DNA from 4 places in the Exiguobacterium sp. s50 genome. Region 4 is predicted to be linked to each of the others. Evidence: riboswitches for the same ligand, from Rfam matches in the RefSeq annotation. Region 4 holds a riboswitch; each other region holds the start of a gene.
The links. A riboswitch is a leader RNA that binds a small molecule or an ion and turns the genes downstream of it on or off. The one in region 4 is predicted to bind thiamine pyrophosphate.

Region 1: it holds a riboswitch for thiamine pyrophosphate, as region 4 does, so the genes downstream of both, tenA (thiaminase II) here and KNP68_RS00140 (YkoF family thiamine/hydroxymethylpyrimidine-binding protein) in region 4, are expected to answer to the same signal.
Region 2: it holds a riboswitch for thiamine pyrophosphate, as region 4 does, so the genes downstream of both, thiT (energy-coupled thiamine transporter ThiT) here and KNP68_RS00140 (YkoF family thiamine/hydroxymethylpyrimidine-binding protein) in region 4, are expected to answer to the same signal.
Region 3: it holds a riboswitch for thiamine pyrophosphate, as region 4 does, so the genes downstream of both, thiW (energy coupling factor transporter S component ThiW) here and KNP68_RS00140 (YkoF family thiamine/hydroxymethylpyrimidine-binding protein) in region 4, are expected to answer to the same signal.

The regions. Positions count from the first base shown of each region.
Region 1 is NZ_JACSLP010000002.1:67,539-74,982, forward strand. Features, by position in the region: gene pelF (GT4 family glycosyltransferase PelF) at 1-1,223, shown strand, start outside; gene pelG (exopolysaccharide Pel transporter PelG) at 1,204-2,652, shown strand; TPP riboswitch at 2,714-2,818, shown strand; gene tenA (thiaminase II) at 2,900-3,574, shown strand; gene thiM (hydroxyethylthiazole kinase) at 3,571-4,359, shown strand; gene thiD (bifunctional hydroxymethylpyrimidine kinase/phosphomethylpyrimidine kinase) at 4,359-5,195, shown strand; gene thiE (thiamine phosphate synthase) at 5,167-5,805, shown strand; gene KNP68_RS02755 (SDR family oxidoreductase) at 5,829-6,461, shown strand; gene KNP68_RS15160 (hypothetical protein) at 6,596-6,997, shown strand; gene KNP68_RS02760 (sensor domain-containing diguanylate cyclase) at 7,034-7,444, shown strand, end outside.
Region 2 is NZ_JACSLP010000006.1:54,621-62,064, forward strand. Features, by position in the region: gene pknB (Stk1 family PASTA domain-containing Ser/Thr kinase) at 1-1,034, shown strand, start outside; gene rsgA (ribosome small subunit-dependent GTPase A) at 1,079-1,963, shown strand; gene rpe (ribulose-phosphate 3-epimerase) at 1,965-2,621, shown strand; TPP riboswitch at 2,641-2,741, shown strand; gene thiT (energy-coupled thiamine transporter ThiT) at 2,818-3,390, shown strand; gene KNP68_RS09795 (thiamine diphosphokinase) at 3,390-3,977, shown strand; gene rpmB (50S ribosomal protein L28) at 4,036-4,224, opposite strand; gene KNP68_RS09805 (Asp23/Gls24 family envelope stress response protein) at 4,478-4,840, shown strand; gene KNP68_RS09810 (DAK2 domain-containing protein) at 4,863-6,554, shown strand; gene sdaAB (L-serine ammonia-lyase, iron-sulfur-dependent subunit beta) at 6,618-7,280, shown strand; gene sdaAA (L-serine ammonia-lyase, iron-sulfur-dependent, subunit alpha) at 7,293-7,444, shown strand, end outside.
Region 3 is NZ_JACSLP010000002.1:21,034-28,477, reverse strand. Features, by position in the region: gene KNP68_RS02465 (hypothetical protein) at 1-113, shown strand, start outside; gene KNP68_RS02460 (hypothetical protein) at 206-952, shown strand; gene KNP68_RS02455 (aminoglycoside phosphotransferase family protein) at 954-1,922, opposite strand; gene KNP68_RS02450 (hypothetical protein) at 1,965-2,285, shown strand; TPP riboswitch at 2,310-2,408, shown strand; gene thiW (energy coupling factor transporter S component ThiW) at 2,473-2,961, shown strand; gene KNP68_RS02440 (hypothetical protein) at 3,025-3,291, shown strand; gene KNP68_RS02435 (GNAT family N-acetyltransferase) at 3,286-3,765, opposite strand; gene KNP68_RS02430 (YcxB family protein) at 3,747-4,247, opposite strand; gene KNP68_RS02425 (VOC family protein) at 4,341-4,739, shown strand; gene KNP68_RS02420 (LTA synthase family protein) at 4,853-6,682, shown strand; gene KNP68_RS02415 (VOC family protein) at 6,702-7,444, opposite strand, start outside.
Region 4 is NZ_JACSLP010000001.1:21,478-28,921, reverse strand. Features, by position in the region: gene KNP68_RS00170 (hypothetical protein) at 35-196, opposite strand; gene KNP68_RS00165 (amidase family protein) at 308-1,711, shown strand; gene rlmN (dual-specificity RNA methyltransferase RlmN) at 1,781-2,842, shown strand; gene KNP68_RS00155 (SMP-30/gluconolactonase/LRE family protein) at 3,020-3,901, shown strand; gene KNP68_RS00150 (hypothetical protein) at 3,914-4,177, shown strand; gene KNP68_RS00145 (GTP-binding protein) at 4,280-5,473, shown strand; TPP riboswitch at 5,535-5,635, shown strand; gene KNP68_RS00140 (YkoF family thiamine/hydroxymethylpyrimidine-binding protein) at 5,717-6,310, shown strand; gene KNP68_RS00135 (ECF transporter S component) at 6,303-6,878, shown strand; gene KNP68_RS00130 (ABC transporter ATP-binding protein) at 6,871-7,444, shown strand, end outside.

The sequences.
Region 1 (7,444 bases), on a different contig from region 4:
ACGACGTAGGTGAACGCGCGAGGGGACGATTGAAGTGGGGTGCCGACGACGAACAGAACGTGTCGGATTGGCTCATGTTAAGAAGCCCGAACCGGCAAGCGTTGCGACTACTCGGGAAAGAAGTGCCTTCGAGCGAGGCGTTTTTCGCGAGCGAGTTCTTTTGGCGCAACGTGAAGGCCGCCTACGCCGAAGAGATGAACGGCGGCTCGTTCATCGACTATTTCTGGATGTGGCAAAGCATGTACACCCCGATTTTGCGGGTGCTCCATCAGCCGCTCCCGAAAGTCGACCTCGTCCATTCCGTATCGACGGGTTATGCCGGGGTAGTCGCTTCCTACATGAAAGAGACGCAAGGGATCCCGTTCATCTTGACCGAGCATGGCATTTATTCCCGTGAACGCGAGGAAGAAATTTTACAGTCGTATTGGATTCCGGCGCCGTATAAGCCGAGATGGGTCAGGTTCTTCCACCACTTGTCCCGCGAGGCGTATAACGCGGCCGATGAAATTATCACCTTGTTCGAGCGGAATCGCGAATATCAGGAATGGATCGGCGCCCCGAGCGAGAAGACGAAAATTATCGCCAACGGGATTGCCGACCGACAAATCCAGGCGACGGTCAATCGTCCGGAGCACGACCTCTTTCAAATCGGTGCCATCGTCCGCCTCGTTCCCATCAAAGACTTGAAGACGATGATTTACGCCGCCAAGATTTTGCAGGAGCGGCATCGTCTGTTCAAACTGACAATCATGGGTCCACTCGACGAGGATGAAGAATATGCGGAAGAGTGCCGTCTGCTCATCGAACAGAGCGGATTGAGTGATTATGTCGAACTGGCCGGGAAAGTGGACGTTCAAACGTATTTGCCGACCTTTGATTTACTGCTCCTGACGAGCATCTCGGAAGGGCAGCCGCTCGCGATTCTCGAAGGCATGGCCGCCGGGATTCCGTGGGTCGCCACCGATGTCGGCGCCTGTTCCGAGCTTTTATACGGACGAGCGGATGACCCGTTTGGTCCGGCCGGTTTCATCGTGCCACCGGTTCATCCGGAAGCGGTCGCCGACAAAGTCGAATGGATGATGGATTACCCGCAGGAACGAATGCGGTTCGGCAAGAACGGACGGGAGCGGGTCCGCCAATATTATCGTCTCCAACAAGTCGTGGACCGCTATAAGGCTATCTATGAAGCGAGGAGGGAACAGTATGGCGGGCATCGGGTTTAAGTTACAGAAGTTGTTCCAAGAAGACTACTATTCGTCCCGGCTGAAGGCGTACACGTTCTCCGGCCTCGTCACATCCGGACCGTGGTTGATTGTCATCTTGGTCGTCGGTACGATTCAATGGTTGGCGTTCCAAATGCCGACGTTGTCGCTCGCCGAACGGACGCTCTTCATGATCTCGGTCTCGTACGCGTTCATCTTCTCGCAAATCTTGTTCAGTTTTCAACAGCTCGTCGTCACCCGATACGTGGCGGACTTGTTTTATGAGAAGAAGGCACATGAGATTTTCCCGGTGTTCACCGGGATGCTCAAAGTGACGATTCTCGCGGCAGGCTTGCTGTATAGTATCTTTTGGCTATTGTCGCCGCTCGATTTTCTGTACAAACTGACGTTGTTCGTTTTATTCATGACGATTAACGTCATCTGGGTCATGTTCTTGTTTTTAAGTGCCGCCAAGTATTATCAAGCCGTGGCCTATAGCTTCCTGCTCGGCGGACTCATCTCGGTCGGGAGCGTCTATGCGATTAGCCGTCTCATGGTCGACCCGTCGAGTCTTGAGCTGTTGCTCGGTTTCACGGTCGGGATGATTGTGACGTTGTTCGGGTTGTTCTTCGCGATGCTCCGGACGTTCCCGCTCCGTTACGCGGTGAAAGAGTTCTCGTACTTCAAGTACTTCGACCGCTATCCAGACTTGTTCGCCATCGGCGTGTTGTACGTGCTCGGGATTTGGGTCACGAATTTCATCATCTGGTTCGGTGAAGGACGTGTGATCATCGCGGACTCGTTCTTGTTCAACCCGTATTATGACACGGCCATCTTTTGGTCGTACTTGACGATTATCCCGACGCAGCTGTTGTTCGTCGTCGCTGTCGAGACCCGGTTTTATGAGCGCTACCGTACGTTTTATGGATTGATCAACTACGGCGGGGCACTCCATCAAATCGAGAAGGCGAAACAGACGATGACGTCCGTATTGAAAAATGAGTTGATTCGACTTGCGCGGAGCCAAGGCGTGGTGACGCTGTTCGCCATCCTGATGGCGGGCGTGTTCGTCAGTTGGATTGGTGTCCCGGATGAGATCGGTCAAATCTTTCGGATGACGACGCTCGCGGCGTTCGCGAATGCGATGATTCTCATCTTGACGTTGTTGTTGCTCTATTTCGAGGACCGGCGCGGGGCGTTGTTCGTCAACATCTCGTTCTTCACGTTGAACGCGTTGTTCACGTTACTGCTCTTGCCGCGCGGCATCGATTGGTACGGTGTCGGCTTTGCCGTCAGCACAACGATCACGTTCTTCTTGGCCGGCCTGCGTTTGATTTATTATATGGGCAAAGTCGATTATTACGTGTTCGCCGCGTCGAACCGTCGCAAGCTCGGCACCGAGCGGTTCTCGCAAATGGGGACGTTGTTGAACCGGCGCTTTTCGCGATAAAGGGTTTTCAGTACAGGGAAAGACTGATATGATGTGGTCGTAGACGACCGAATTTCATAATGTTTACCACTAGGGGAGTCGCGTGACGCGGCTGAGATGGACGAGGTCCAGACCCTTTGAACCTGATCTAGTTCACGCTAGCGTAGGGAAGTGGGCGAACCGATTGTTTTCGTACACTTTGTGTAAATCCGACGCCGCTTCCGTTATGGGAGGCGGCGTCTTTTTTGATCACAAAGGAGGAGAAAACATGACATTCACCGCACATCTACGACAAGAGGCCGAGACCTTGTTTCAAGCCAGCTTTGACCATCCGTTCGTCCGCGAGCTCGGAACGGGTGAACTCGACGAGGCGAAGTTTCGGCATTACGTCATGCAAGACTCGTATTATTTGAATCAGTTCTCGAAAGTACAGGCGAAAGGCGCGACCCTCGCCCCGAACATGGAAGTGGCGAGCCGCTTTTTGACGCACGCGCTCCATACCATCGAAGCAGAGCATGCGCTGCATCGTGAGTTTTTCACGTTGCTCGACGTGACGGACGCAGAGTGGGCGACGTTCGAGCCGGCTCCGACGGCTTACGCCTATGCGCTCCATATGCAACATGCCGGTCCAACGCTCGGTGATGTGCTCGCAGCAATTTTGCCGTGCTATTGGGTTTATTACGAGATTGGCGAACGCATGAAAGACGCGACACCCGATCATCCGATTTATGCGACGTGGATTGCGACGTACGGGTCGGAATGGTTCCGCGACCTCGTCGAGGAACAGATTGAACGACTCGACGTGCTCGCCGGACAAGCGACAGCGGAAGAACGCTTTCGGTATCAACAGTTGTTCTTGAAGAGTTGTTATTATGAACATGCGTTTTGGGAGATGGCGTGGACGCTCGAGTCGTGGGATTTACCGGCGGGGGTGACACGATGAAGCGCGACTTATGGGACAAAGTCAGAGCCGAACGGCCACTCATCCACAACATCACGAATATCGTCGTCGCCAACTTTTCAGCGAACGGGTTGCTCGCCATCGGGGCGGCCCCGGTCATGGCGTCCGCGGTCGAAGAAGTGGCCGAGATGGCGTCTTTAAGCGATGCGCTCGTGCTCAATATCGGTACACTCGATGCAATGACGGAACGTACGATGATTCGAGCCGGACAGGCGGCGAATCAAGCAGGTCGTCCAGTCGTCTTCGATCCGGTTGGTGTCGGGGCGACCTCATTTCGGCGCGACGTCGCCGAGGCGATTCTGCAATCTGTCCGTGCGACGGTCATCCGTGGGAATGCCGGAGAAATCGCGACATTGATTGGTCTCGACGCGGCGGCGCGCGGCGTTGATGCCGGGGAAACGCGGGATGATTTGAATCACATCGCGCGTGAAGCGGCTAAGCGCTACACCTGTGTCGTTGCCGTGACCGGAGAGACGGATGTCGTCAGTGACGGGGACGTGACGATTGAAATTAAAGGCGGCACTGGCGCGATGGCCCGGACGACAGGGACCGGTTGTTTACTGAGTGCGGTCGTCGGTGCGTTCCTTGCGGTCGAACGGGATGCGGTTACGGCCACGGCGACAGCGCTCGCCGGATATGCCCGGTGCGGCGAACTGGCTACCGCTTTGGCGGACGGACCGGGCGACTTCCCCGTTCATTTCTTGAATGAACTCGGCAAGATGACGGCCGTCGAGTTGCCGAGCGACCGTATTGAGGTGGTGTTATGATGCGGCCGCAAGTATTGACGATTGCGGGTTCGGACTCTGGCGGGGGAGCGGGAATCCAAGCTGATTTGAAGACGTTTCAAGAGCTCGGCGTGTTCGGGACGAGCGTTCTGACGGCCGTCACCGCTCAAAACACTCGTGGGGTGCATGGGGTCGAAGCAGTGTCGCCGGAACTCGTCACGCAACAACTCGATGCAATCGGTTCGGACTTTTCGATCGCAGCATGTAAGACCGGGATGTTATTTGATGCGTCGCGCATCGAGGCGGTCGCTACCGGGGTGAAACGTCATGTCTTCAACCGACTCGTCGTCGACCCGGTCATGATTGCGAAAGGAGGGGCTCCGCTTTTACAGGACACGGCGGTCGATGCGCTCAAGACCTTCTTGTTGCCACTCGCGACAGTCGTCACGCCGAACGTGCCGGAAGCGGAAGTGCTGACCGGTTTGACGATTCGATCGTTTAATGATCGTCTCGAGGCGGCTCGGCGGATGTTAGCGTACGGTGTGCGCGCGGTTATTTTAAAAGGCGGCCATCTCGAAGGTGAAACTGCCGAAGACTTGATCATGACGGAGTCAGAAGTGTTCCTCCTCTCGGCCCCGCGCATCCAGACGAGCGATACACACGGAACAGGTTGTACATTTTCGGCGGCGCTTACAGCGGAACTTGCCAAAGGTCGTTCCATCATGGAGGCGGCGGTGACGGCGAAGCGGTTCATTCAAAGCGCCATCACCCATGGCCTCGAGATCGGCGCCGGACACGGACCGACGAACCATTGGGCATATGTGGCGTATGGAGAGGAGGGCGTGACGATTGAATCCATCAAGGCGGGCACTCGCTGAACAGTTACGGCTTTACTTCGTATGCGGGACACCGAACACGAAAGACATGCTCCAGACGGTAGAAACGGCACTCCAATGTGGCGTGACATGTTTTCAATTTCGTGAAAAAGGTAAAGAGGCACTGTATGGGGATAAAAAAGAAGCGATGGCAAGGACCCTGCAAGCACTTTGTCGTTCGTATGACGTCCCGTTCATCATCAACGACGATGTTGAATTGGCGGCGCGCATTGATGCGGACGGCGTGCATATCGGACAAGACGATGCCGAGGCCGCAATCGTTCGGGAGCGGATTGGTCCAGATAAGTGGCTCGGTGTCTCGGTCCACACGCTCGAAGAAGCGGCAGCAGCCATCGAGCATGCGGATTATGTAGGCATTGGCCCAATTTACCCGACGACTTCGAAAGAAGATGCCGGGGCAGTGAACGGGACGACACTCATCCGGCAAGTCCGAGACATGTATCGAGAGCTGCCAATCGTGGGGATTGGCGGCATTTTACCGGAACATGTCCCGATGATTCGGAACGACGGGGCGGACGGCGTCGCCGTCATCTCAGCCATCGCTTCTGCACCGGATGTGGCCATAGCCACACGGCGTTTCGCTTGTCTCTGAATTCAAATCGAGGAGGAAGACAGATGAACGTATTTGTAATAGGCGCGAATGGACAGATTGGAAAACAGCTCGTGGAACGATTGCACGAGGAAGGGAAACACCAAGTCACGGCGATGGTTCGAAAACAAGAGCAACTCGATGACTTCACGTCAAAAGGCTATCAGGCCGTCCTAGGCGACCTCGAAGGTGACGTCTCGTCACTTGAACAAGCAATGTCTGGCATGGACGTGGTCGTCTTCGCAGCCGGTTCAGGTGGTAGCACCGGAGCCGACAAGACGCTGTTAATCGACCTTGACGGCGCGGCGAAAAGCATCGAGGCTGCCAAGAACGGGAATGTAAACCAGTTCGTCATGGTCAGCGCCTTGAAGGCGGAAGATCGTTCGGCATGGCCGGAAGAGATGAAACCATACTATGTCGCGAAGCATCATGCCGATCGTTTGCTCGAGGAGAGCGGACTGACGTATACGATCGTTCGTCCGGGCGCTCTCACGGACGACGCTGGCACGGGCAAAGTGAAGACGGGCGACGTCTCAACGGGTGAGATTCCACGTGCAGACGTGGCGGCCTTCTTGGCCCACCTCATCGGTCATGACGCGGCCTACAATCAAGCGATTGACCTCGTCAAAGGCGACACGGCAATCGAAGACACGTTATGAAAAGAGATGACGACTGCGAGCGGACTTGGTTCCGCTCGCTTTTTGTATGGATGTGTCCGCGCACTCGAGAAAGGATTCGCTTCGACCGATAGAGAAAGTAAGAGATGGATTTGTTTGAAGAAAGGGGTCTATCCGTGACCACACTATTTCTCTATATGGCCGTTTACTTGCTTCCGGCTTTCTTATTGAGCCACCTTGCCCTTGATGTTTTGCTCCGGAACCCTCGCCAAGTCGAGCATCGACTGCTCAGCCTGTTCGTATTTGGCTACGCGATGTTGTTCTTGGGCGAGTTTGGACGACATCTGTCCCCAATTGAAGCCAGTCCCGCCTTCGTCACCTATTGGTTCGGCAACGCTGGCATTTTGATTTTTGTGTGTTCCGTCCACTTCATTGTCAAAGTGACGGGCGTCGGGGCGAAGTTACCGAGATGGATTTATCCGTATGCCATTTATTTGCCGCTCGTCCCGGTCGCCTTGACGTTCATCCGTCAAGAGAACATCTTGAACAGTCAGCGTTTCGACCAAGTCGGTGTCTGAATTTATCCTGAGTTCAACGCGTCTTATTTGACGACGATGACCGTCGGTAACGTGTTTCATTTTCTTGTGATTCTATTATTGATGTATGCCCTTAAGCGGTCCGAGCGCTTCGAGCATCAGCGTGTCCTGCGCATGCTCATTTGGACGGCCGTCGCCGTTCTTGTCTGGGACATCGTCTTCGGATACGTCCAGCTCCGCGGAATCATGCCGCCTTACGCGTATATGTACGGTGGGCTTGTCTGGGCGGTCGCTCTCGTCGTCGCGATGAATCGACTTGATTTCCTAGCGTCTTACGTCAAACGGTATGGCACGCTCTATAACTTGAACCCGTCGGCGATTCTGCTCGTCGATGATCAGGGAGAGATTGAGAGTGCGAATCCGGCCGCGCGCACATTGTTTCATACGGTCCGTGTCGTCAATGAACGTTTTGTCGATTTGTTGCCCGAG
Region 2 (7,444 bases), on a different contig from region 4:
TCAAAGAGACACCGGAACAACCGGTCGCACCGACCGAACCTGAGACAGCGAACCCGAAGCCGAAACGGAAGAAGAAGTGGTGGCTTTGGCTCCTACTCCTCTTCTTGTTGATTGGCGGCGGAATCGGGGCATATGTCATCGCCGATGAGATGTCCCGTGCCGTCGTGCCAGACGTCGTCGGGATGACGAACGACGAAGCGACGACCGAACTCGAAACAGCCGGTTTTGTCGTCGAAGCGACAGAGCGGGCGAGCGATAACATCGCCGCTGGCGACGTCATTTCGCAGACACCGCAAGCCGGTCGGAAACCGAAACGCGGAACGACCGTGACGATTGTCGTGTCGGCCGGGAAAGAGACGGTCGCGATGCCGGACGTCGAAGGATTGTCTCAGTCGGCGGCCGAGCGGACGCTCAAAGACCTCGACTTTGCGGATATCGAAATTCAATCCGAGGCGTCGGAGACGGTCGACAGCGGCGATGTCATCTCCCAGTCGATTGCTCCGGACAACGAGGTCGTCCCGTCTGAAGAGACGGTGACGCTCGTCGTCTCGACCGGTAGCAATAAAGTCGAACTCGCCAATTTAGCCGGGTATACGTTTGAGGAAGCGACGACGTACGCCGAACAGAATAGCTTGAAAATCGTCAAACGAGACGAGTATTCAACGAGCGTGCCCGCCAACCAAATCATTCGTCAGTTACCGACGGCTGGAACAGCCGTCGACCCGGGGACGGAATTGACCGTCATCGTGTCGCAAGGGGTCGAACCGACCGACGTCTCGATTGAACGGGAAGTCAACGTCGAAATCGATCCGCCTGCTGAAGGCGAAGAACCTGTGGCACTCGAGGTCGTCATTCGGACGGTAGACGCCCGTGGCGAAGTCGAAGTGTTGCGTGATAAGATAACGGAGACGACGACTTACTCGTATACGCTCGTCATTGCACCGGACGAAGTCGGAACCGCGACGATCGAAGTCGACGGGGAAGTCGTCCGGACGGATACGGTGACGTACGCACAAGCAAAAGATTCACAATGAAGAGGTGGCGCGCGCGTCGCCTCTTTTTCTAAGGAGGTCATAGGATGAAAGGTACGATTATTCGATTACAAGGCGGGTTTTATGATGTCATGACGGAAGAGAAACAAGAGATCCGTTGTCGCGCCCGCGGCAATTTCCGCAACCGGAACATCTCGCCGGTCGTCGGCGACGATGTCGATATTCAAGACCAAGGGGACGGCACAGGCTATATCTTGGCCGTCGATGAGCGGTCGAACCATCTCGTCCGCCCGCCGATCGCTAACATCGATCAAGCGTTCTTGCTGTTCTCGGTCAAGGAACCGGCGTTCTCGTTCCATCTGCTCGACCGTTTCCTCGTCTTAATCGAATCGAAGCAAGTCCATCCGATTATTGTCTTAACGAAAATGGACTTGTTGACGGAGTCGGAACTCGAAACGATTCAAGCGGCAGCGGCCTTATATCGGTCAATCGGCTATGAGGTCATCGAGACGTCGACGGAGACCGGGTCGGGGATTGAACAAATTCGTGGGTCGTTTAAAGAGAAGACGAGCGTGTTTGCCGGACAGACCGGAGTTGGCAAGAGTTCGCTCTTGAACGCGGTCGCGCCGGAACTAGAACTCGCGACCGGGAAAATCTCGAAGTCGCTCGGCCGAGGCAAGCACACGACGCGTCACGTCACGCTCATCACGCTCGCTGACGGGCTCGTCGCTGACACGCCTGGTTTCTCAAGCCTCGAGTTCCCAGAAGAACTCGAAGTCGAGGAGATGCGCTGGTGCTTCCCTGAGTTCGTCGAGCGGCATGACGACTGTAAGTTCCGAGGCTGTGCCCATTTGAACGAACCGGGTTGTGCCGTCAAAGCGGCCGTCGAGGCGGGAGAAATCGCTTCCACCCGTTATGAGAATTATGTTACGTTTATGGCAGAGTTAAACGATAGACAACGGAGGTACTGACATGATTAAAATTGCACCCTCGATTTTAGCGGCGGACTTCGCCAACCTAGAGGCAGAAGTGAAGGCGGTCCAAGAGGCCGGCGCGGATTATATCCATTTTGACGTCATGGACGGTCAATTCGTCCCGAACATCTCGATCGGTCTCCCGGTGCTCGCGAGCTTACGGAAGAAGTCGGACATGGTGTTAGACGTCCACTTGATGATCGACCAACCGGAGCGCTTCGTCGAAGACTTCATCAAGGCGGGAGCGGACATCGTCACCGTCCACGTCGAAGCGACGAACCATTTGCATCGCGTGCTTCAACAAATTAAGGCGGCCGGAGCCAAGTGTGGCGTCGTTCTCAACCCGCATACGCCGCTGTCATTGATTGAACACGTGCTCGGTGACGTCGACATGGTACTTCTCATGACGGTGAACCCTGGCTTTGGGGGTCAGAAGTTCATCGAATCGGTCGTGCCGAAAATCGCGGCGTTGAACGAGATGCGCCAAGCGCGCCGTCTCGACTTTGAAATCGAGATTGACGGAGGCGTCAACGCGGAGACTGCGAAATTATGTATCGATGCCGGTGCTGACGTGCTCGTGGCCGGCTCGGCCATCTATAACGAGCCGAGCTATAAAGACGCAATCGATAGCATTCGCAACGCATCTCGTGTATAATCGTCCATAGAACAACAAATATTGTCGCAAGGGGTGTCACATTCTGTGGCTGAGAGGCATACGCTAACCCTTTGAACCTGTTCCGTTCACACGGACGTAGGGATGTGGCGAAAATGCACGTTGCTACTCGATAGCAGCATGGCGTTTACGTCATGCTGCTTTTTGTCGTTCGCTCATATTTTAAGGAGGGAAATAGATGAAACAACGTTTAAAATTACAGGCGCTCATTGAAATCTCATTGTTCGCCGCACTCGGTTTGATTTTTGATTTGCTCATCCCGTTCCGGATGCCGCAAGGCGGGTCAATCAGCTTGGCGATGTTGCCGATTTTCGTCATGGCGTATCGTCACGGTTTGAAAGGCGGACTTGCGACCGGTGCACTTGTCGGAACGCTGCAACTGCTGTTCGGGGCCTATATCTTCACGCCGGTCCAGTTCCTGCTCGACTACACGTTCGCTTACGGTGTCGTCGGGATGGCGGGGCTGTTCGCTGGTCAAGTGAAACGAGCCGCCAAGGATGAGGCGAAAAAGACGCTCGTCGTTTATTTGGTGCTCGGCGCGCTCCTCGGTTCACTGCTTCGTTACGGGGCCCACGTCTTGTCGGGGATCGTCTTCTTCGCCGAATACGCGGAAGGTCCGGTCGTCGCCTACTCGTTCGCCTATAACATGACGTACATGCTCCCGTCCTTCCTCGTGTCGGCCGTCGTCCTCGTCCTCTTGTTCGTCTCGGCACCGCGCTTCGCGACGCTCGCGACCCGGGACGTCCGCTAATGCGGGTGTTGATTGTGGCGGCCAGCCCGGAACCAATCTCGGGACTCCCGCGTGACGTCGATTACATCATCGGCGTCGATGGGGGGTACGAGACACTGTTGAACCACGGGCTGAACCCAGATCTCGTCGTCGGCGATTTCGACTCCTTCACGGGCGAAGTGCCGATCGACGCCGTCCGTTATCCATCTGAGAAAGATGTGACCGACCTCGAGATCGCTCTCGAGGCGGCACGGGGGCATGGCGCGACGGAAATGCTCGTCTACGGTGCGCTCGGCGGCCGGCTCGATATGACGCTCAGCAATATCGGTCTGCTCGAGGCGTATCCTGAGATGCGTCTCGTCACGGCAGGGCAGACGGTACGACTCGTCGGGTCGGGACGCTATGAACTCCCGCGTCAAGACGGTCACTATTTGTCGCTCATCCCATGGAAGCAGGCGAACGTGACCATCCGCGGCGTCAAATATCCGCTCGACCGTCACGATGTCGTCAGCCATGAGGCGCTCACCATCTCGAACGAATGGGACGATGAAGCGGCGGACTTGATCGTGCACGACGGTATGGTGCTCGTGCTGTCTATCAAAAAATGAACACAAAAAAATCCCATCGGCGAATGCCGCTGGGATTTATTTCGTTCGTGTATAAAAATTATACGCGTTCAACGAGACCTGATTTAAGAGCGCGAGCTGAAACCCAAACTCGTTTAGGTTTACCGTCAACGAGAATACGAACTTTTTGTACGTTTACACCCCAAGTGCGTTTTGTCTTGTTGAGTGCGTGCGAACGGTTGTTACCTGATTTAGGTGATTTACCTGTTACGTAGCATTTACGTGCCATGCGTTTCCCCTCCTTTTTTATGTGGGTTCGTCCTAATAGACACTCGTTTATATTAGCACGGGTTTTTTCACGATGCAACTAGAAAATCATAGGATGACAAGAAAAAAACTTGACATTACTGGAAAGGATTTTAATAATGAATGAGGGTTACGGCTACAATTGACCGAGTTTATGGAGCAGGTTCTTTTAATAACTAGGTACTTATTGTAGAATGTAGTGAAGGAATCATTCCGAATAAAGGAGGCTACTCCATATGGCAATTGAAATGAAGACAACATATGGCAATATTGACATCACGAACGACGTGGTCGCGACACTCGCAGGCGGTGCGGCGATGGAATGTTTCGGCGTTGTGGGAATGGCGTCTCAAGCTCAATTGAAAGACGGGATCGCAGAACTATTGAAACGTGAAAACTACGCCCGAGGCGTGGTCGTACGTCAAGATGGAGAAGACGTACATATCGACATGCACATCATTGTAAGCTACGGGACGAAAGTGTCGGAAGTCGCATACAACGTGCAAAGCCGTGTAAAATACACGCTCGGTGAAACTTTAGGATTAAACGTTTCGTCGGTAAACATATTCGTACAAGGCGTTCGTCTGACGAATGACTGACGAGAACGAAGGAGGATTTGGTGTGGGTTTAAAACGTTTAGATGGATTGGTGTTCGCGAACATGGTCGCGAACGGTGCAGCCAACTTGAGCCAGAATGCGGATTATGTAGATTCGCTTAACGTCTTCCCGGTGCCGGACGGCGACACGGGGACGAACATGAATTTGACGATGACATCGGGTGCGAAAGAAGTGGCCGCACTCAACTCGGCGAATATCGCTGACGTCTCATCGAAGTTTGCACGCGGTCTCTTGATGGGGGCACGTGGGAACTCGGGCGTTATTTTGAGCCAGTTGTTCCGTGGTTTCGGTAAAGCAATCGAAGGCAAGACAGAAGTGTCGACAGTCGATTTCGCCGAAGCGTTGAAACGTGGCGTCGATACGGCATACAAGGCGGTTATGAAACCGGTTGAAGGAACGATTTTGACGGTTGCTCGTGAAGCGGCCGACGAAGCGCTCCGTGCTTCAGAGTCGACGAGCGACTTCAACGAGTTCATGGAACTCGTGATTGTCGAAGCGAAAGCTTCACTCGAACGGACACCGGACTTATTGCCGGTCTTAAAAGAAGTCGGCGTCGTCGATTCAGGCGGCCAAGGCTTGCTCGTCATTTATGAAGGGTTCCTCGCTAGCCTCGAAGGCAAAGAACTTGAGAAACCACATGCACCGGTCATGGATGCGCTCATTGAAGCTGAACATCATGCCCACGCTGCACAAGGATTCATGTCGACGGAAGACATCGAGTTCGGCTATTGCACGGAAATCATGGTCCGGTTCCAAGACGAGAAATTGAAGGACGCGCCGTTCAACGAGGACGCGTTCCGCAATGAATTGTCTGAACTCGGTGACTCGCTCCTCGTCGTCGCAGACGAAGAGTTGCTCAAAGTTCACGTTCACGTCGAGACGCCAGGTGACGTCATCACGAAAGGACAGCGTTACGGGGAACTCGTCGCTGTCAAAATCGAGAACATGCGTCAACAGCACTCGACCATCTTAGAAGAAGAGCATGGCGCCAACCAGCACGGCGTTCAAACGGCTGCTCCGACGGCTCCGAAGGCGAAAGCGCCGTTCGCGATCGTTACGGTCGCGATGGGCGAAGGTGTCAGCGAATTGTTCCGTTCACTCGGGGCGGCCCACGTCATCGAGGGCGGTCAGACGATGAACCCATCGACGGAAGATATCGTCAAGGCGATTGAAGCGGCCAACGCGGATCACGTCTTCATCTTCCCGAACAACTCGAACATCATCATGGCTGCTGAACAAGCGGCCTCGGTCGCACCTTGCGGCGTCTCGGTCATTCCGACGAAGACGGTGCCACAAGGACTCGCGGCAGCGATCGCCTTCAATCCGGAAGCGGATGTGGAAACGAACGAGAGCGTCATGAAGGCTGCGGCAAGCGCCGTCAAGTCTGGTCAAGTGACGTATGCGGTTCGTGATACGAGCATCGACGGTGTCGAGATTCGTAAAGACGACCACATGGCGATTGCCGAGAAGAAAATCGTCGCCTCATCGGCTTCGAGCCTCGAAGCGGCGAAAGCGCTTGTCGACGCGCTCGTGGATGCCGATGACGAAATCATCACGATTTTGACGGGCGAAGGTTCGTCAGCGGAAGACGTCGCAGCACTCTCGGCGTATATCGAGTCGAAGAACGACGAGATTGAAATCGAGGTTCATGACGGGAAACAACCGCTCTACTCCTACATTTTTAGTGTGGAATAAGCTGTAACTCAGCCCTACCTTCTGTATAATGAAGGTAGGGTTTTTTTGAAAGGGGGAAATGCGATGAAATATCGCAGTGTGTTTGATATCATCGGTCCGGTCATGGTCGGTCCTTCGAGTTCGCATACGGCCGGAGCCGCACGCATCGGCCTCATGGCTGGGAAGTTGTTCGGGCGTACGCCACGGCTCGCGCACATCACGTTTTATGGGTCGTTCGCCGATACGTATCGGGGGCACGGTACCGATGTCGCCATCGTCGGCGGCATCATGGGCTTCGATACGTTCGATTTGCGCATCCCGCAAGCACTCGATATCGCCAAAGAGCGCGGCATCGAGGTCGTCTTTGAGACGAGCGATGCGTTGACAGACCATCCGAACACGGCCCGGGTCCACCTCGAGGACGAGGATGGAACGTTCGAAATCGTCGGGATTTCAATCGGCGGCGGGACGATCGAGATTACCGAGTTGAACGGATTCCCGCTCAAACTGTCAGGCGGTGGTCCGGCACTCGTCGTGTTGCACCATGATCGCTTCGGGGCGATCGCGGCCGTGACCGGCATCTTGGCCCGGCATGAGTTGAATATTGGGCATATGGAAGTGAGTCGTCACGAGAAAGGCAAGCAAGCGCTTATGGCGATTGAGATTGATGAACATCTGTCAAAAGACGTGTTAGCGGAAATTGAACGGTTACCTCAAATCGAGCGGGTAGCCATCTTTGGGGAATAAGGAGAAACCAATATGTTTAAATCAGTAGAAGAATTAGTCAGAACGGCAACAGAGCGAGGCATTCCGATTTCAGAAGTGATGATCGAGCAAGAAGTGCACGTCAGACGCTCGACGCGGGAAGAAGTCGTCGGCATGATGGAGCGCAATCTAGAAGTGATGGAAGA
Region 3 (7,444 bases), on a different contig from region 4:
CCTCGCTCTATCATCTGATTCGCTATGGTCCCGCATCCGATCATGACATCCCGTTCGAGCAGCAACAACGCTTTCACGAGGCACTCGACCGCTACTTGAAGCGGCAACCCTGAGCGAGAAAGTACCCGGGTTCTCAATGACTGGCAAACATGCTACGCTCATTGATAACAGGAAAAAAATGTAACTTTCTTAGGAGGTTTGATTGATGAAACGCCTAGGCCTACTCGGATTCAGTGTGTTTTTATTGACCGGGTGCACCGATTCCGTTGAGCAACCCATCGTCCCAGCCGATACAAATGAGCCGTCGTCCGAAGACATCACCGCTTGGACGCGAGAAGATTTTAAGGACGTCTTCGACCAATACGAAAAAGTAGCGCCGCTCTTGACGGCACTCGAGAACGATGGTCTCAAACCGTTCCGCGAGACGTTCGAGCACGTCGTCATCGCCGGCGACGGCATCCAGCATACATACGCCGATATTCATCCGTTCAAACTCGATGACGGCACGTACGCCACCGTCTATGAGAGCGAGAACGGGGACATCGCTAACGGTCCCGAGTCGGTCGCCCCGCTGTTTTGGCAAGAAGCATCGTTCCTTCAATTCGTCGAAGAGATTGAAAAACGGAAATATGGGACGAGTGCCCCACCGACGGACGTCGTTTTGACCGAAGACGAGTTTCAGGCGCTCTATAACCGTCACGCTTATACGTCCGCACTCATCGTCGAGCTCGACGAATGGGGCGTGCAAGTCGCGCGTGACCCGCTCGAGAACGTCATCATCGCTGGGAACGGGGTCAAGGAAGTGAAGGCCGATTTGATCGTCTTTGAGGTCGAGGGTGGCTATGCCATCGTCTATGACCGGGACGGTGAGATCTTCAAAGGGCCGGAGTCGATTGCTCCGCTGTTTTGGAGCGAGACGGATTATGAAAACCTACTCGAGAAACATGAATGACTTATGGGACACGTCGTTTCAAGTCCCGGTACTCGAGTAGCAAATTGAGCCATTGCGCCGGCTTATCGCTCGACTCAGCTACATCGTACCGGTACCTCGTCACATACACATGCCACGACAAGGCACGATAGACGCAACCGAGCTCTTCGGCGATCAATAGATGACGCCAAAGTACGTCCTTGGGTGCGACGCCGCTCCACGCTTCCAAGTAAACCGTACGCATCGTTTGAATCTGTTCATACCAGGCGACCTCGTCTTCTTCCGGCAATAAGTCGTACAGCGCGTTCCAAAACACGCGCACGCTGAAAAACGGATGCGTGACGGTCGCGTCGCCCCAGTCGAGGATACACAAATCATTCGTCCGTTCCCGCCAGAAGATGTTGCCGCCGTGTAAATCACCGTGCTCGAGACTCATCGGCATCCCAATCGCCAGCTCATCGCACATCGCGATCAATTCATCTTGAAGCGCGAGCATAGCCTCGGCTTTGTATTGCTCGAGCCCGGCGCAGAGCTCAGGTAAATACGTGCGAATTTCGCCCTTCAACTTGGCCGGTCGACGGTCCGGGATGCCGTAAGACAAGCAGGTCTCGATCTGGTCGACCTCCTGTCGCTGCAGCTGTGCGTATTGACGCAACGCCGCTTCGTATCGACTCACGTCCGGTCGTTCACGTAGCGCCTCTCCGCCGATGTCTCGCATGAGCAACCAGTTCCGGGCTGAATCGATGGCGATGACGTCAGGCACGAAATCAGGATGCCGCTCGGCCAGAAACGCCGACAATCCGGCCTCGCCGCGGCTGATATCGGTCACCGCTTTGGCGTAGTAACGTTCCTCATCGAGCGCGCCAACAAGCAAGTACGTCAAATCGGTATCTTTGATCACGTGCCACCTCGCATTCGGCACGTTTGCCTCAATCCATCGTTCGAACCGTTCACGAAACGATCGGTCACGCCATGGGATTGCCTGTCTCATCCTGTTCACCCTTTCTTTCATCATCTCCTAGGAGGAAACGATATGGACGTTGTATATTACTCATACCCGGTCGATGCCATCTTGTATATGTACTTAGGGGCGACGGCCGTCGTCAGTCTCATCATCGGGCTGCTCGTTTGGCGTCTGTTCAAGCGCCGAGCTGTCGGCTTTTGGACAACGCTCGTTCTCAGCTTTGTCGGGCTGTCGCTCTCGCTCGTCTGGTTTCAAAACGCGTCCGTCGCCGTGTTCATGGGGACACTCCCGTGGTTGATTAATCTCGTCTTTTCCCTTTTGCTGTACGGCCTATTCGTCGGCATCGCCTATGTCACGTTCCGACCGCGAAAGCTCGACCGCGTCAAATGACGGTATGCTATACTCATGTTAATAAACGACCACTAGGGGAGCCTTCGGGCTGAGACGGCATGCGCCGGACCCTTCGAACCTGATCTGGCTCATACCAGCGTAGGGAAGTGGTGTGGGATTCGTCTGTTTTTCCACGCCACTTTTCCACTTGGAGAAGTGGCGTTTTCATTTTGAAAGGAGACTATCTATGCGTATTCAACAACTCACTTGGATGGCGATGCTCGTCGCCATCGCCGTCATCGGTTCCCTGTTCATCTCGATTCCGACCGGTGTCGCCCGTGCCTATCCGATTCAACATATGGTGAACGTCATCGCCGCCGTCACCGTCGGACCGATCGGGGCCGTTCTCGTCGCGTTCGTGACCGGACTCGTCCGTGTCATGACCGGTACTGGGTCGCTCCTCGCGTTCCCTGGTGGCATGATTGGCGCACTGCTCGCAGGTATCTTTTATATGAGGACGAACCGCGTAGCCTTCGCCGCATTTGGTGAAGTCATCGGGACCGGCCTCATCGCTTCGCTCGTCGCCGTCCCGTATGCCAAGTTATTGATGGGGACCGAGTTCGGGGCGCTGTTCTTCTTTCCAGCCTTCCTTGCCTCGAGCGTGACTGGGTCCGTGCTCGGCTGGATTGTCTTGGCTCGGGTCAAACAATTGCGACCGCTCACGGCGAAGCGATAAGTACTTCCCTCCCACTGATAGTAAATGGTAAAATCAGGATATCAGATATTAGGAGGTCATTTTTTGAATCGATTGACGCTATTACTGGTTGCCACCGCTTGCTTGTTCATGTCCGGTCTCTTGTACACGCTTGAACGCATCGCCACGTTCACCCGCTGGAATGCTCAAATTGCGACGGGCACGTTCTCCAGCGAGCCGATGTTCGTCGATGTGCTGCTCCAAAACGTGTTCATCTCGATTTTCGGAGTGGCTGCGATCGTTCTCTTTTTCAAAGCGGGCAGTGCTGTTCAAGGCTCAACGACGACGAAAACAGGGACGGCCGACTTATGACGGCTGTCCCTGTTTGACGTGATACACCCAAATCTCTTCCCCGTTCGCCTCATCAATCAGGCCACTGTCGACAAATCCCCCCTTCGCATAGAACCGTTTCGCCGGTTCGTTCATCGGATGCAGACTGAGGATGAGGTCATCGACATCGAAGCGTTCTTTCATCCACTGAATCGTAAGTTGTAAACATGTTGAACCGATGCCTTTCCCTTGCTCTGTCACATCGATCATAAATCGATCGAGCCAGATGTAACGCTCCACCTTGTTCTCGGCCCCAATCATCATGAAGCCGACGGGATGCTCATCGCGACAAAGCGCATAGCACTGCCACGCATATTTGACATCGGTTTCCATCTCGCGAAGCGATTCGGCGTTTGTTTCGATAAAGCGAGCTTGGTCAGAAGCGACGGTCAAGGCGACAACAGCCTCCCGGTTTGTGTCATCGACAAGTTGAATCGTCAGCGTATCGGCAGCCATCGGCGCACCTCTTCCATGTCCAGTCCGCGCTTCGGCAAGATATAGGCGCTGACCGAGGAGTTGTATAGATACACATAATCGTCCTCCTCGACGACTTCCTTGATTCCTGCCCATGACACACGCGTCTCGCCGAACTCATTTAAATCGCGCAGACCAGTCTCCTCCAAATCCATCGTGTGGGGACCAATCATGCCTTCGTTGCTGCGTTCGTCGATGAGACGCCGCGTCTGCTTCCGGACATGCCGTTCAAAGTATTTCGGATAATACAGGAACCAAAGAATACTCGCGACCCCGTATATGCCATATAGCCACCAGTCCGTCTCTTGGAGCCACGTCGCCAGCACGAAAGCAGCGCCTAAAAAGATAAGTGGTCCGATGATTCGCTGTAAGAGGATCATCCGCTTTCCTGTTTTCGAACGTTTAATATGGCTCAAGTTGAACCGGATATAGTCGTCTTCTGTCAATTCGTATTGGATTTTCATCATCATTCCCTCCTTGGTGTCCTATACGTCTCACGTGAAGAAAAGTTCCGTTCAGAACGTTGATTGGATAAACTAAAAGAAAGGAGTGACATCATGAAACAAATCCACCATCTCTGCATCCAAACGCCCGACTATGAGGCATCCAAACGATTTTATGAGGCGCTCGGCTTCGAGCTCGTTCAGGAGTCGCCCGACTTTCATACGCGCGCGTTCAATAGCTGGCTTAAACTCGGTGATTTTTATATCGAGCTCCAAACGGCGAAAGTCGATGAGACGTTGTCACCGTATTCGAAGCATGTGGCCGGCCCGGTCCACTTCGCGCTTTATGTCGATGACCTCGAAGCGGAAGTGAGACGGCTAGAATCACTTGGCGTGACGTTCCTACCAAAGCGCGGCGGGAACATCTACTTCGTCGTCGATGGATATTTAAGTAAACTAAAAGCCCCGGAAGGCACGATTATCGAGCTCCGGGACACGTTTGTCATCAAGTGAGGCGCTGCCTCGCTTTTTTTATTGCTAAAATCGCACACCCTCATGTTTTTCGCCGTCTTCGAACAGGTACATGACAGAGAACACACTTTGTCCGTAACGTTTGGAGGCCTTTCATGAAATATCTCGATTATTGGAGTTACTTATCGCTCTCCCTCGCCAAGCTGTTCCTATTCAGTCTGTTGACGGCGAGCGCGTTCGACCTGCGCTTTTTGTTCATCAATCTAGCGACCATCTTGATGATGACGAGTTGGGCGCTACTCATAAAACAACAGACGCGCCGCTGGATTTTGTTCGCGTCGCTGTTTCTGCACAGCACGCTCCTCATCTCGGACGTCTGGTACTACCGCTATTTCGGTAACTTGCTGTCGGCCGCCCTACTGTCTGATATCGGCCAGATGGGAGACGTCGGGGGCGGCTTTCTGACACTGATTCAAGCGCCCGACTTCATCTTGTTCACGGACTTGCTCGTCTACGCGGCTGTCCTCCTCTATATGAAGCGACACCCCATCACGGAACCGAAACGTCTCGGTCGCCGTTTGGCGGTCGCCGGTTTTCTTATCGGCTTCATCGTCTTTACCGTCCCGACCGTCGTTCATTACGCCGAAACAGATCACCGGAAAAGCTCGATTTCGAATATGCGCGAGTATTATCAGCTCGGCTTTTGGGGCTATCACGGCCTCGATGCATTCCGCGGCATTCAGGACGCCCTTCATCTCGATGACGACCTGACAGAACGGGAGCGCAACCAAATCGAAGCGTTAGCGACCGAACCAGTTGAGACCACAGCCGATACGAACGTCATCGTCGTCCAACTCGAGTCGTTCCAAGCGTCCGTAATCGGCCAGACGGTTAACGGGCAAGAACTGACGCCGAATCTGAATGCGCTCCTCGACAAGATGCTGTATTTCCCGAATTTTTATCATCAGACGCACGAGGGACGGACGTCTGATGCGGAATTCACCGTCAACGCCTCGCTATACCCTGTCAAATCGGGGTCGGTATACACGCAGTATGCGACGAACACGTTTGACGCCTTGCCTGAGCAGTTACGACGAGCCGGCTATGATACGGCCGCGATGCATGCGTTCGACAAGGAGTTTTGGAATCGTGCCAACTTCTATGAGCAGATTGGCTACAATCACTTCTTCCACCAAGACGATTATCCGGCCGATCCGGTCATCGGTATGGCCGTCGGCGACAAGGAGTTCCTGACGACATCGGTCGACCACTTGGACACGTTGGACGAGCCGTTCTATTCCTTCATGGTCGCGTTGACGAGCCATACGCCGTATGAGATTCCGGACGAGGAGAAACGGTTGGATTTATCGGAATACGAGGACCCGCTCCTCCAAGACTATTATCATACCGTCCACTACACCGATGCCGCCGTCGGTCTCATGATTGAACGACTGAAAGCCAACGGAACGTGGGACGACGCCTTGGTCGTCTTTTATGGCGACCACGACAGCGGATTGACCGCTGCCGGTGACGAGATGGCCGTGAAAGCAGGTGCCGACTCCACGGTCGACCTGTTCCAGCTTGACCGTTCCGTCCCGTTATTCATCAAACCGGCCGGACTCGAACGAGGTCAGACGGTGAATGCGAGCGGCGGTCAAGTCGATTTGGCCCCGACCATCCTCGATTTGCTCGGGATGACACCGACGTACATGCTTGGAAGTTCGCTCCTCGACGACGAGCCCAATTTGACCGTGTTCCGGAACGGCTCGTTCCGCTACGACGACCTCTATTTTGTCCCGGATTTGACAGAGCCGGTCGGTGGCGGCATGTGTTATTCGGTCGAAACCGGTGATGACTTACCGCTTCAAGCATGTGAACCATACATTGACGAGGCCGCCGAACAGCTTCGCTTATCCGATACAATGATTGAGAAGGACGCCCTGTCCGACTTCACACCAAACGACAAACAAGCCGCCCCGAAGTAATCGGGACGGCTTGTTTTGGTCAGTAGACGTTTCGTAAAGCGGCGACATCGATTTTCTTCATCGGTAAGAACGCTTGCGTCACGCGCGCCAATTGTTCCTTTGTTCCGGTCGTCAGCATCTCTTCCATCTCCCAAGGCACGATTTGCCAGGAGACACCATACCGGTCTTGGAGCCAGCCGCACTGTTCCGCTTCCGGGACGGCCGACAGCTTGGCCCAGTACTCGTCAATCTCGGCTTGCGACTCACAAAATGCGATCAGCGACTGCATCTCATTGAAGGCGAATTGATGATTCTCCGCGCTGTCCATGGCGACGAACTCGCGTCCGGACAAGACGAAGCGGGCGTAATTGAGCTTCCCTTCCAACTCTGGACCGTCTGTCGCTTCGTAACGAATCATATGGTCTTCGAGCACATAAGAATCCGGGAAGATGGAGATCCAGTCGTTCATCGCCGCCTCGGCCCGACCGAACACGTCTCCGACGAACAAGAAGCACGGGGTCACCGTCTGGATGTCCATCCCGCCGCTATGCATGATTTGCCAGGAGACACCGTACTTGTCTTTCAACCAGCCGTAGCGCTCACTGAAATCATACGTGTCGAGCGGCATGAGCACCTCTGCCCCCTCCACAAGCTCGTTCCACAGCGTCTCCACTTCTTCCGACGTCGGGAACGCAACCATGTATGAGATGGACGGGTTGCGCTCCTTCAGCGGACCAGCACCGAGCAGTTGAAAGAACTGTCCCGCCAGCGAGACGGTCACAA
Region 4 (7,444 bases):
GTGAGAGCATCATACCATCAGATTTGAAGCGGCGTCAACGGTTTGGCTTGCGTCGAAGTTGGACCAAGGTGGCGCCGAGAATCAAGATGACGAGGACGATGGAGAGCGGTAGCGTATACGGGGCGTCCCCGGCATATAACTGTAAGAAGAACAAGGCAAAGACGGACAATAAGACGAGTACGTACGAACGGTTCATAGTAACCTCCCTTTTCTTTCAGTGTACCAAGTTACATATTCGTTGGCGAACGAAAACAGGAAATCATGTGGCGATAGCGAATACCATCGAGTGACCAAAGGAGGAATCTATATGACTGAACCAAACACATTTTTCGAACTCGATATCGAGACCGCCCATCGCGGATATAAAGAAGGAACGTTCACGGCGCGTGACGTGACGGCCTACTATTTGACCCGAATCGCCCAGTTGAACGATAAACTGAGAGCGGTCATTCAAGTGAACCCGGACGCCTTGTTCGAGGCCGAGGCGGCGGATCGCGCCTATCAACGAGGTGAGCGATTACCGTTGCTCGGCATCCCGGTGCTGATCAAAGACAATGTCGAGACGGCCGGATTGATGAAGACGACGGCCGGGGCCGTCGCCCTCGCGCATCACTTCGCCGGCCGGGACGCCCATCTCGTCCAAAGCTTGCGCGCGAGCGGGGCCATCATCCTCGGGAAAGCGAACTTGTCCGAATGGGCCAACTTTTTGACCGAGGGCATGCCAAACGGCTGGAGTGGGGTCGGTGGCCAGACGCTCAATCCGTATGGGGACAAGCTCGATGTCGGAGGGTCGAGTTCAGGTTCGGCGTCAGCGGTCGCGGCCAACTTGACGTTGCTCGCCGTCGGCAGCGAGACGAGCGGCTCGATTATCCACCCGAGCGTCCATAACGGAATCGTTGGTATCAAACCGACCGTCGGGTTGATTAGCCGCAGCGGCATCATCCCGATCTCCCGGTCGCAAGACACGGCCGGCCCGATGGCACGGACACTCCGGGATGCGGTGCTCGCCCTTGAGGCGATGGTCGGGGAAGATCCCGCTGACCCAGCGACGGCGCATCTTCCGGCCGGTCCGCCTTACCGGACTTGTCTCGATGAGCGGCAAGCAGTCGGGATGCGTGTCGGCGTCGTCAAGACCGATTTGTCGGAAGAAGAGCAGGTGCTCTACGACGAAGCAATCGCATTGCTGAAACAGAGCGGCATCGAGGTCGTCACCGTCGAACTGCCGTCGAAAGCAGGGCTCGACCAAGGGGATATCCTGTATCATGAGTTCAAGCTCGGAATCGAGGCGTATCTCGCCTCGACGAAGCTCCCGTATGAGACGTTGTCGGATTTGATTAACTGGAACAACAGTCATCCGGAGACGATTCCGCACGGACAGAAGACGTTCGAGAAAGCGAACGAACAATCGGGTCGCTTGATTGAGGACGCCTATTTGATGCGCCGCCTCGACGACGTCTATCACGCCAAGACGGACGGCATCGACCGATTGTTGGCCGAGCAGGAACTTCATGCGCTCGTCTTGCCGCATGACCACAATTATGACATGGCGGCGAAAGCCGGCCATCCGACTCTCACGATCCCGTATCGCTTGAAGGCGAGCGGGGCCCCGTTCGGTCTATCATTCACCGGGACGAGCTATGCCGAACGCGACTTGATTCGTCTCGCCTATGCGTTCGAGCGTCACGTGACACGTCCCGTCCCACCGTTATAAGAACGTTGCACCGGTCGTCCACGTCCGCTACAATGGTACGTATGCGGATTGAAGAAAGGACAGATAGCAATGAAACCATCTATATACGGGCTGACATTCGATCAGCTGACGGAAGCGTGCGTCTCTTGGGGATACAGCGCCTTCCACGCTAGACAAATCTGGGACTCGCTCTATATCGACCGAGTCAAGCACATCGAGGACATCTCGGTACGGGCCGAGGTACGTGAGGCGCTCGCCGCCGAATACGTCATCTCGACGCAAGACCTGTTCGTCAAACAAGAAGCGGGCGACGGGACGGTCAAATTTTTACTTAAACTGCATGACGGACACTATATCGAGACGGTGCTCATGCGTCACAAATACGGACGTTCGGTCTGTGTGACGACGCAAGTCGGCTGCAACATCGGCTGTAGCTTCTGTGCGAGCGGTCTCTTGAAGAAGACGCGCGATTTGACGGCCGGCGAAGTCGTCGAACAGATCATGACCGTGCAACATTATTTGGACGAGGTCGGGGAAGGTGCCCGCGTCAGTCATATCGTCGTCATGGGAATCGGGGAACCGTTCGATAACTTCGATAACTTGGTCGATTTCCTCCGTGTCGTCAAAGACGAACGCGGACTCGCCATCGCACCGCGTAAAATCAACGTGTCGACGAGCGGTCTCGCCGACAAGATTTACAAATTCGCGGACCTCGATCTTCGCATCAATTTGGCGCTGTCACTCCACGCCCCGAACGATGCGTTGCGGACGCAAATCATGAAAATCAACCGGGCGTTCCCGCTCGACAAGCTCATGCCGGCCATCCGTTATTACGTCGAGAAGACGAACAAACGCATCACGTTCGAATATATTCTCTTATCGAAAGTGAACGATTTGCCGGAGCACGCCGAGGAACTCGCCGACTTGATTGACGATATTAAAGACAAGTCATACGTCAACTTGATTCCGTACAATCCGGTCAACGAGCATATTCAGTATGAGCGGAGCACGTCTGAGGACATCATGGCGTTTTATGACGTCTTGAAGAAGCGGGGCATCAATACCGGTGTCCGTCTCGAGCACGGGACTGATATCGATGCGGCCTGTGGCCAGTTGCGCAGCAAGCATATGAATGTCGAAGGCGCAAAATGACAGGGACTCCTTGAATCTCATGATTCAAGGAGTTTTTTTTGTCTTCTTCCCTAGAAGGATGCCGGCCCGGTTCAATATTTTTCTTCCGAGCGGTTGCTATTTTGGGAAATGTTGAATAGAGATGGCCACCTCAGGGAATAGTCACTTGAAATCAATGTAGAGAGTGGAGGCAATTCAATGGAGACAGTAAACGCTGCGTTATGGATTCGAGTTCGAAATACGCTTGGGGAAGGCCCGTGTTGGGATGCGGAACTGAAACGCTTCTATTGGGTCGATATCGAGGGACATACACTTTGGTGGTACGATGAGAAGGAAGATGAGCTGTCGTCGTTCGATATGGGACAACAGATCGGGTTCGCGGTCCCGAAAGTGACGGACGGCGTCGTCGTTGGCTTGAAAGATGGGATTTATGAGTGGGACGAGACGTCAAAAGAGCTCGATAAAATCGTCGAACTTGACGATCCTGAAGGAAAGCTTCGATTCAATGACGGGAAAGCCGATCCTTACGGTCGCATCTTCGCCGGCACGCTGCATCTTGAAGACGAGGCGGAACAAGCGACGCTATACCGCCTGAATCGCGACGGCACGACCGAGGTCATGTTGAGCGAGTTGACATTGTCGAACGGACTGACATGGTCACCCGACCATTCGACGTTCTATCATATTGATACACCGACCGAGACGGTGCGTAAGTACGCGTTCGACTTGAAGACGGGGACGCTCGGCGAAGGGAAAGCCATCATCGATTTCACAGTCGAGGAAGGATTCCCGGACGGCATGACATCCGATGAGGAAGGGTTCTTATGGATTGCGCACTTTGCCGGCGGCCGCGTCTCGCGCTGGGACCCAAAGACAGGGGAAAAAGTGCTCGAGGTGCTCGTACCGGCCCCGAACGTCACGTCGTGCTGTTTTGTCGGCGATAACTTGAACCAACTCGCCATCACGACGGCTCGTGAGGGGATGGATGAGGAGGCGCTCAAAGCTCATCCGGACGCAGGGTCGGTCTTTAAAATCGATACAGACGTGAAAGGGATGCCGCTCTATCGGTTTGGACGATAAGGAGGTAAGGAGATGGTGAAGCGATTGCTCGTTCGTGCAGGCATCGGTTTGGCACTCGCGGCAGTGGCCCGGGTCGGGATTCAAAAACTATTGGATTCGAACCAGGAAGACGACCACACGTATTTGAATCCGCGCTGGGATGAGGCCCCGAGTGTCGATGCCGATAAGGATGAGGATGAGGTCGGTCTGACGCAGCTCGATTCGATTTATCGGGCCGAGTGGCAAGCGAACACGTATCCCCGCTCCGAGGCGGAACGCAAGGCGTTGGAAGAATAGGGAAAGGAACACGTCCGGGAACGGGCGTGTTTTTTCTTGACAAGACAAAGGTGACCCGTCATTATCTAAAGAGTAATGATTACGATTTATGAGTGAAGATACATGAAACGAATTCCAATCACGGTGCTGTCCGGTTATTTAGGGAGCGGCAAGACGACATTGATGAATCATCTGTTGAACAATCGGTCCGGCAAGAAATATGCGGTCATCGTCAACGACATGAGCGAGTTGAACATCGACGAACGATTGATCGAGCAGAACGGTTTCTCGCGGACGGACGAAAAATTGGTCGAGCTATCGAACGGCTGCATCTGTTGCACGCTCCGTGAGGACCTGCTCGAAGCGGTACAGGAGATCACGAACGACCGTGAGCTCGACGGGATTATCATCGAGTCATCTGGCATCTCAGAACCGATTCCGGTCGCTCAAACGTTTACATACGCCGATGACGCCCTTGGCATCGACTTGACGAGCCGTGTCTATATCGATGCGATGGTGACGGTCGTCGATGCGTATCGGTTCTTGAAAGATTTCAACTCGGGCGAGTCGCTTCATGAACGGAAGCAGGCCATCGATGAGACGGACGTCCGCGAAGTCGTCGACCTGCTTGTCGACCAAATCGAGTTCGCGGACATCATCGTCTTGAACAAGGCGGACCGCGTGACCGAGACAGAACTCGGTGAGATGGCCGGGCTGTTGAAGGCGCTCAATCCAACCGCCAAACTGTTGACGTCAGTTTACGCGAACGTGGAGTTGACGGAGCTGTTGGACGTCAATCTTTTCGATTTCGAGCAGGCGATGCACGCCGCCGGCTGGATTCAAGAACTAGAGGCCGAGACACACACACCAGAGACGGAGGAATACGGCATCAGTTCGTTCGTCTATCGCCGCCGCCGTCCGTTTCATCCGGAGCGGCTCCACGCCTGGATCGAGGCGTTCCCGGATCAAGTCGTCCGCGCCAAAGGTTTCTTATGGATCGCCTCCCGGAACGACATCGCCTGCCTGTTCTCGCAAGCGGGGTACGCATCGACGCTCGAACACGCGGGACGTTGGCTCGCGACGCTGCCGGAGGAAGAGCGGAGTCTCATGTTCACGGCAGAACCTGAGCTCGCCGCCGACTACGTCGAGCCGTACGGGGACCGTCAGACGGAGCTCGTCTTGATCGGGCAGCGGATGGAGCGTGCGGTCATCGAGGCCGGACTCGACGCGTGTCTGTTGACGGATGAGGAGATGGCGCTCGATTGGACGACGTTGCAGGACACGCTTCCGGGGAACGGTATCGTGACTTTCACATAAACCGTTTACAAATTCGGAGCGGTCGTCTATACTTCTCGTTGCATAGATAACCGCATACATTGGACTACACTAGGGGTGCTTCGGCTGAGATGTGAGCATGGCTCCAATCCCTTATGACTCGATCCGGGTAATACCGGCGTGAGGAAGTGTGGCACTTTTTCTAATGGATTATTACATTGGACGAGTGGCCGCATTCTCATGGATGCGGCTTTTTTGTGTACATACAATAAGGGGGAATAGAACATGAACAACCAATGTGGTACGAGTCCGATCGTCGGATTCCGCTTTACGCTGAGCCCAATGACATCTGATTTTGTGAGTGTCATCAAAGGGGCATTGAAAGAGACGAACTTGCAAAACGTTTGGCGGCATACCGATGACGTCTCGACGGTCATCCGGGGACGCAGTGAGCATGTGTTCGACGTGGCCAAAGCCGTCTTGTCACATGCGTCGAAGAACGGGGAACATATGTCGATGAGCGGGACGTTCTCGGTCGGCTGCCCAGGCGACACGGCAGGAGACAACCTGCTCGACGTGACAACTGATCCTGTGAACGGTCCGGTATCGACCCAGTACGTCTCTTCCCAGTTCGCCCTCTATCCGCTCGGGGACGCGAAGTATATGGACATCATCTACGAAGAAATTGCCTTTGCGAAAGAGCGTGGCGTCTTCAATGACTCGATGCATTACGCCTCGGGCATTCACGGCGACATCGAACCGGTGTTTTCATTTTACGAGGCGACGTTCGACCGGGTCCGTGCGAAGACGAGCCACGTCGTCATGACGGTGACGTTCAGCGTGAACAGCCCGTCACACGAGGGACAACAGCATGCTTAAGTCGTGGAAGTTAAAAGAAATCGTCTTGTTGGCCATTTTATCGGTCGTGTTCGCTGTCGTCTATTTGGCGTTCGTCCATGTCGGGAATCTATGGGCTGGCTTGATTGGACCGATCGCGTACGAATGGATTTTTGGGATTTGGTTCATCGTCTCGATTATTGCGGCTTATATCATCCGCCGACCTGGCGCCGCATTCTTGTCCGAAGTGCTTGCGGCGACGATTGAGATGATGATTGGTAACGCGATTGGACCTCGTATTATTTTAGTCGGGATCATTCAAGGACTTGGTGCTGAAGCAGCGTTTGCGGTCACGAGCTACAAGCGATATGACCTTTGGGTGCTCATGCTGGCCGGATTTGGTGCAGCTGCGACTAGTTTCGCGTATACGTACGTCATGGGTGGACTCGCTGCCCTCAGTCCGACATACGTGGCGACGATGTTCGCGTTACGAGCGACGAGCGGGATGCTCATTGCCGGTCTGGGAGGTAAGATTTTAAGCGACTTGTTGCTTCGGACGGGTGCGCTCGAAGGGTATGCCATCGCGCGTCAGGGACGTGTGCATGGTTGAGGCAGAACAGCTGTCATTCCGCTATCCGGAAAAACAGAGCGAAGTATTGACGGACATCACGCTTCAATTAACTGCTGGGAGGACACTCATCACGGGGGCGAGCGGGTCGGGAAAATCGACGTTGTTCTCTTTGTTGAATCGTCTGTATCCAGAGAACTGCGATGGCATCGTGACGGGAAAACTATATTTGTTTGACCGCTCTTACGACACGTATGCAGCTGGTGAGGTGAATCGTCGTGTTGGAACGGTGTTTCAAGATCCTGACAGTCAGTTCGTCATGCAAACGGTCGAGGAGGAATTGATTTTCACACTCGAAAATTTTGCCGTGGCGAGGGACGAGATGATGGCGCGTGTGGCCAAGATTTTAGCGGAATTGCAGTTGACCGATTATCGTGACCGAGTCATTCATGACCTGTCAGGTGGTGAAAAGCAACAAATCGCTGTCGCCTGTGCTTTGATCGGGAAGCCGGAATGGCTACTACTCGATGAGCCGCTCGCGCACCTTGATCCCGAAACCTCAACCCGTTTCGTTCAGTGGCTCGACAACGTCGCACAGACGGTAAACG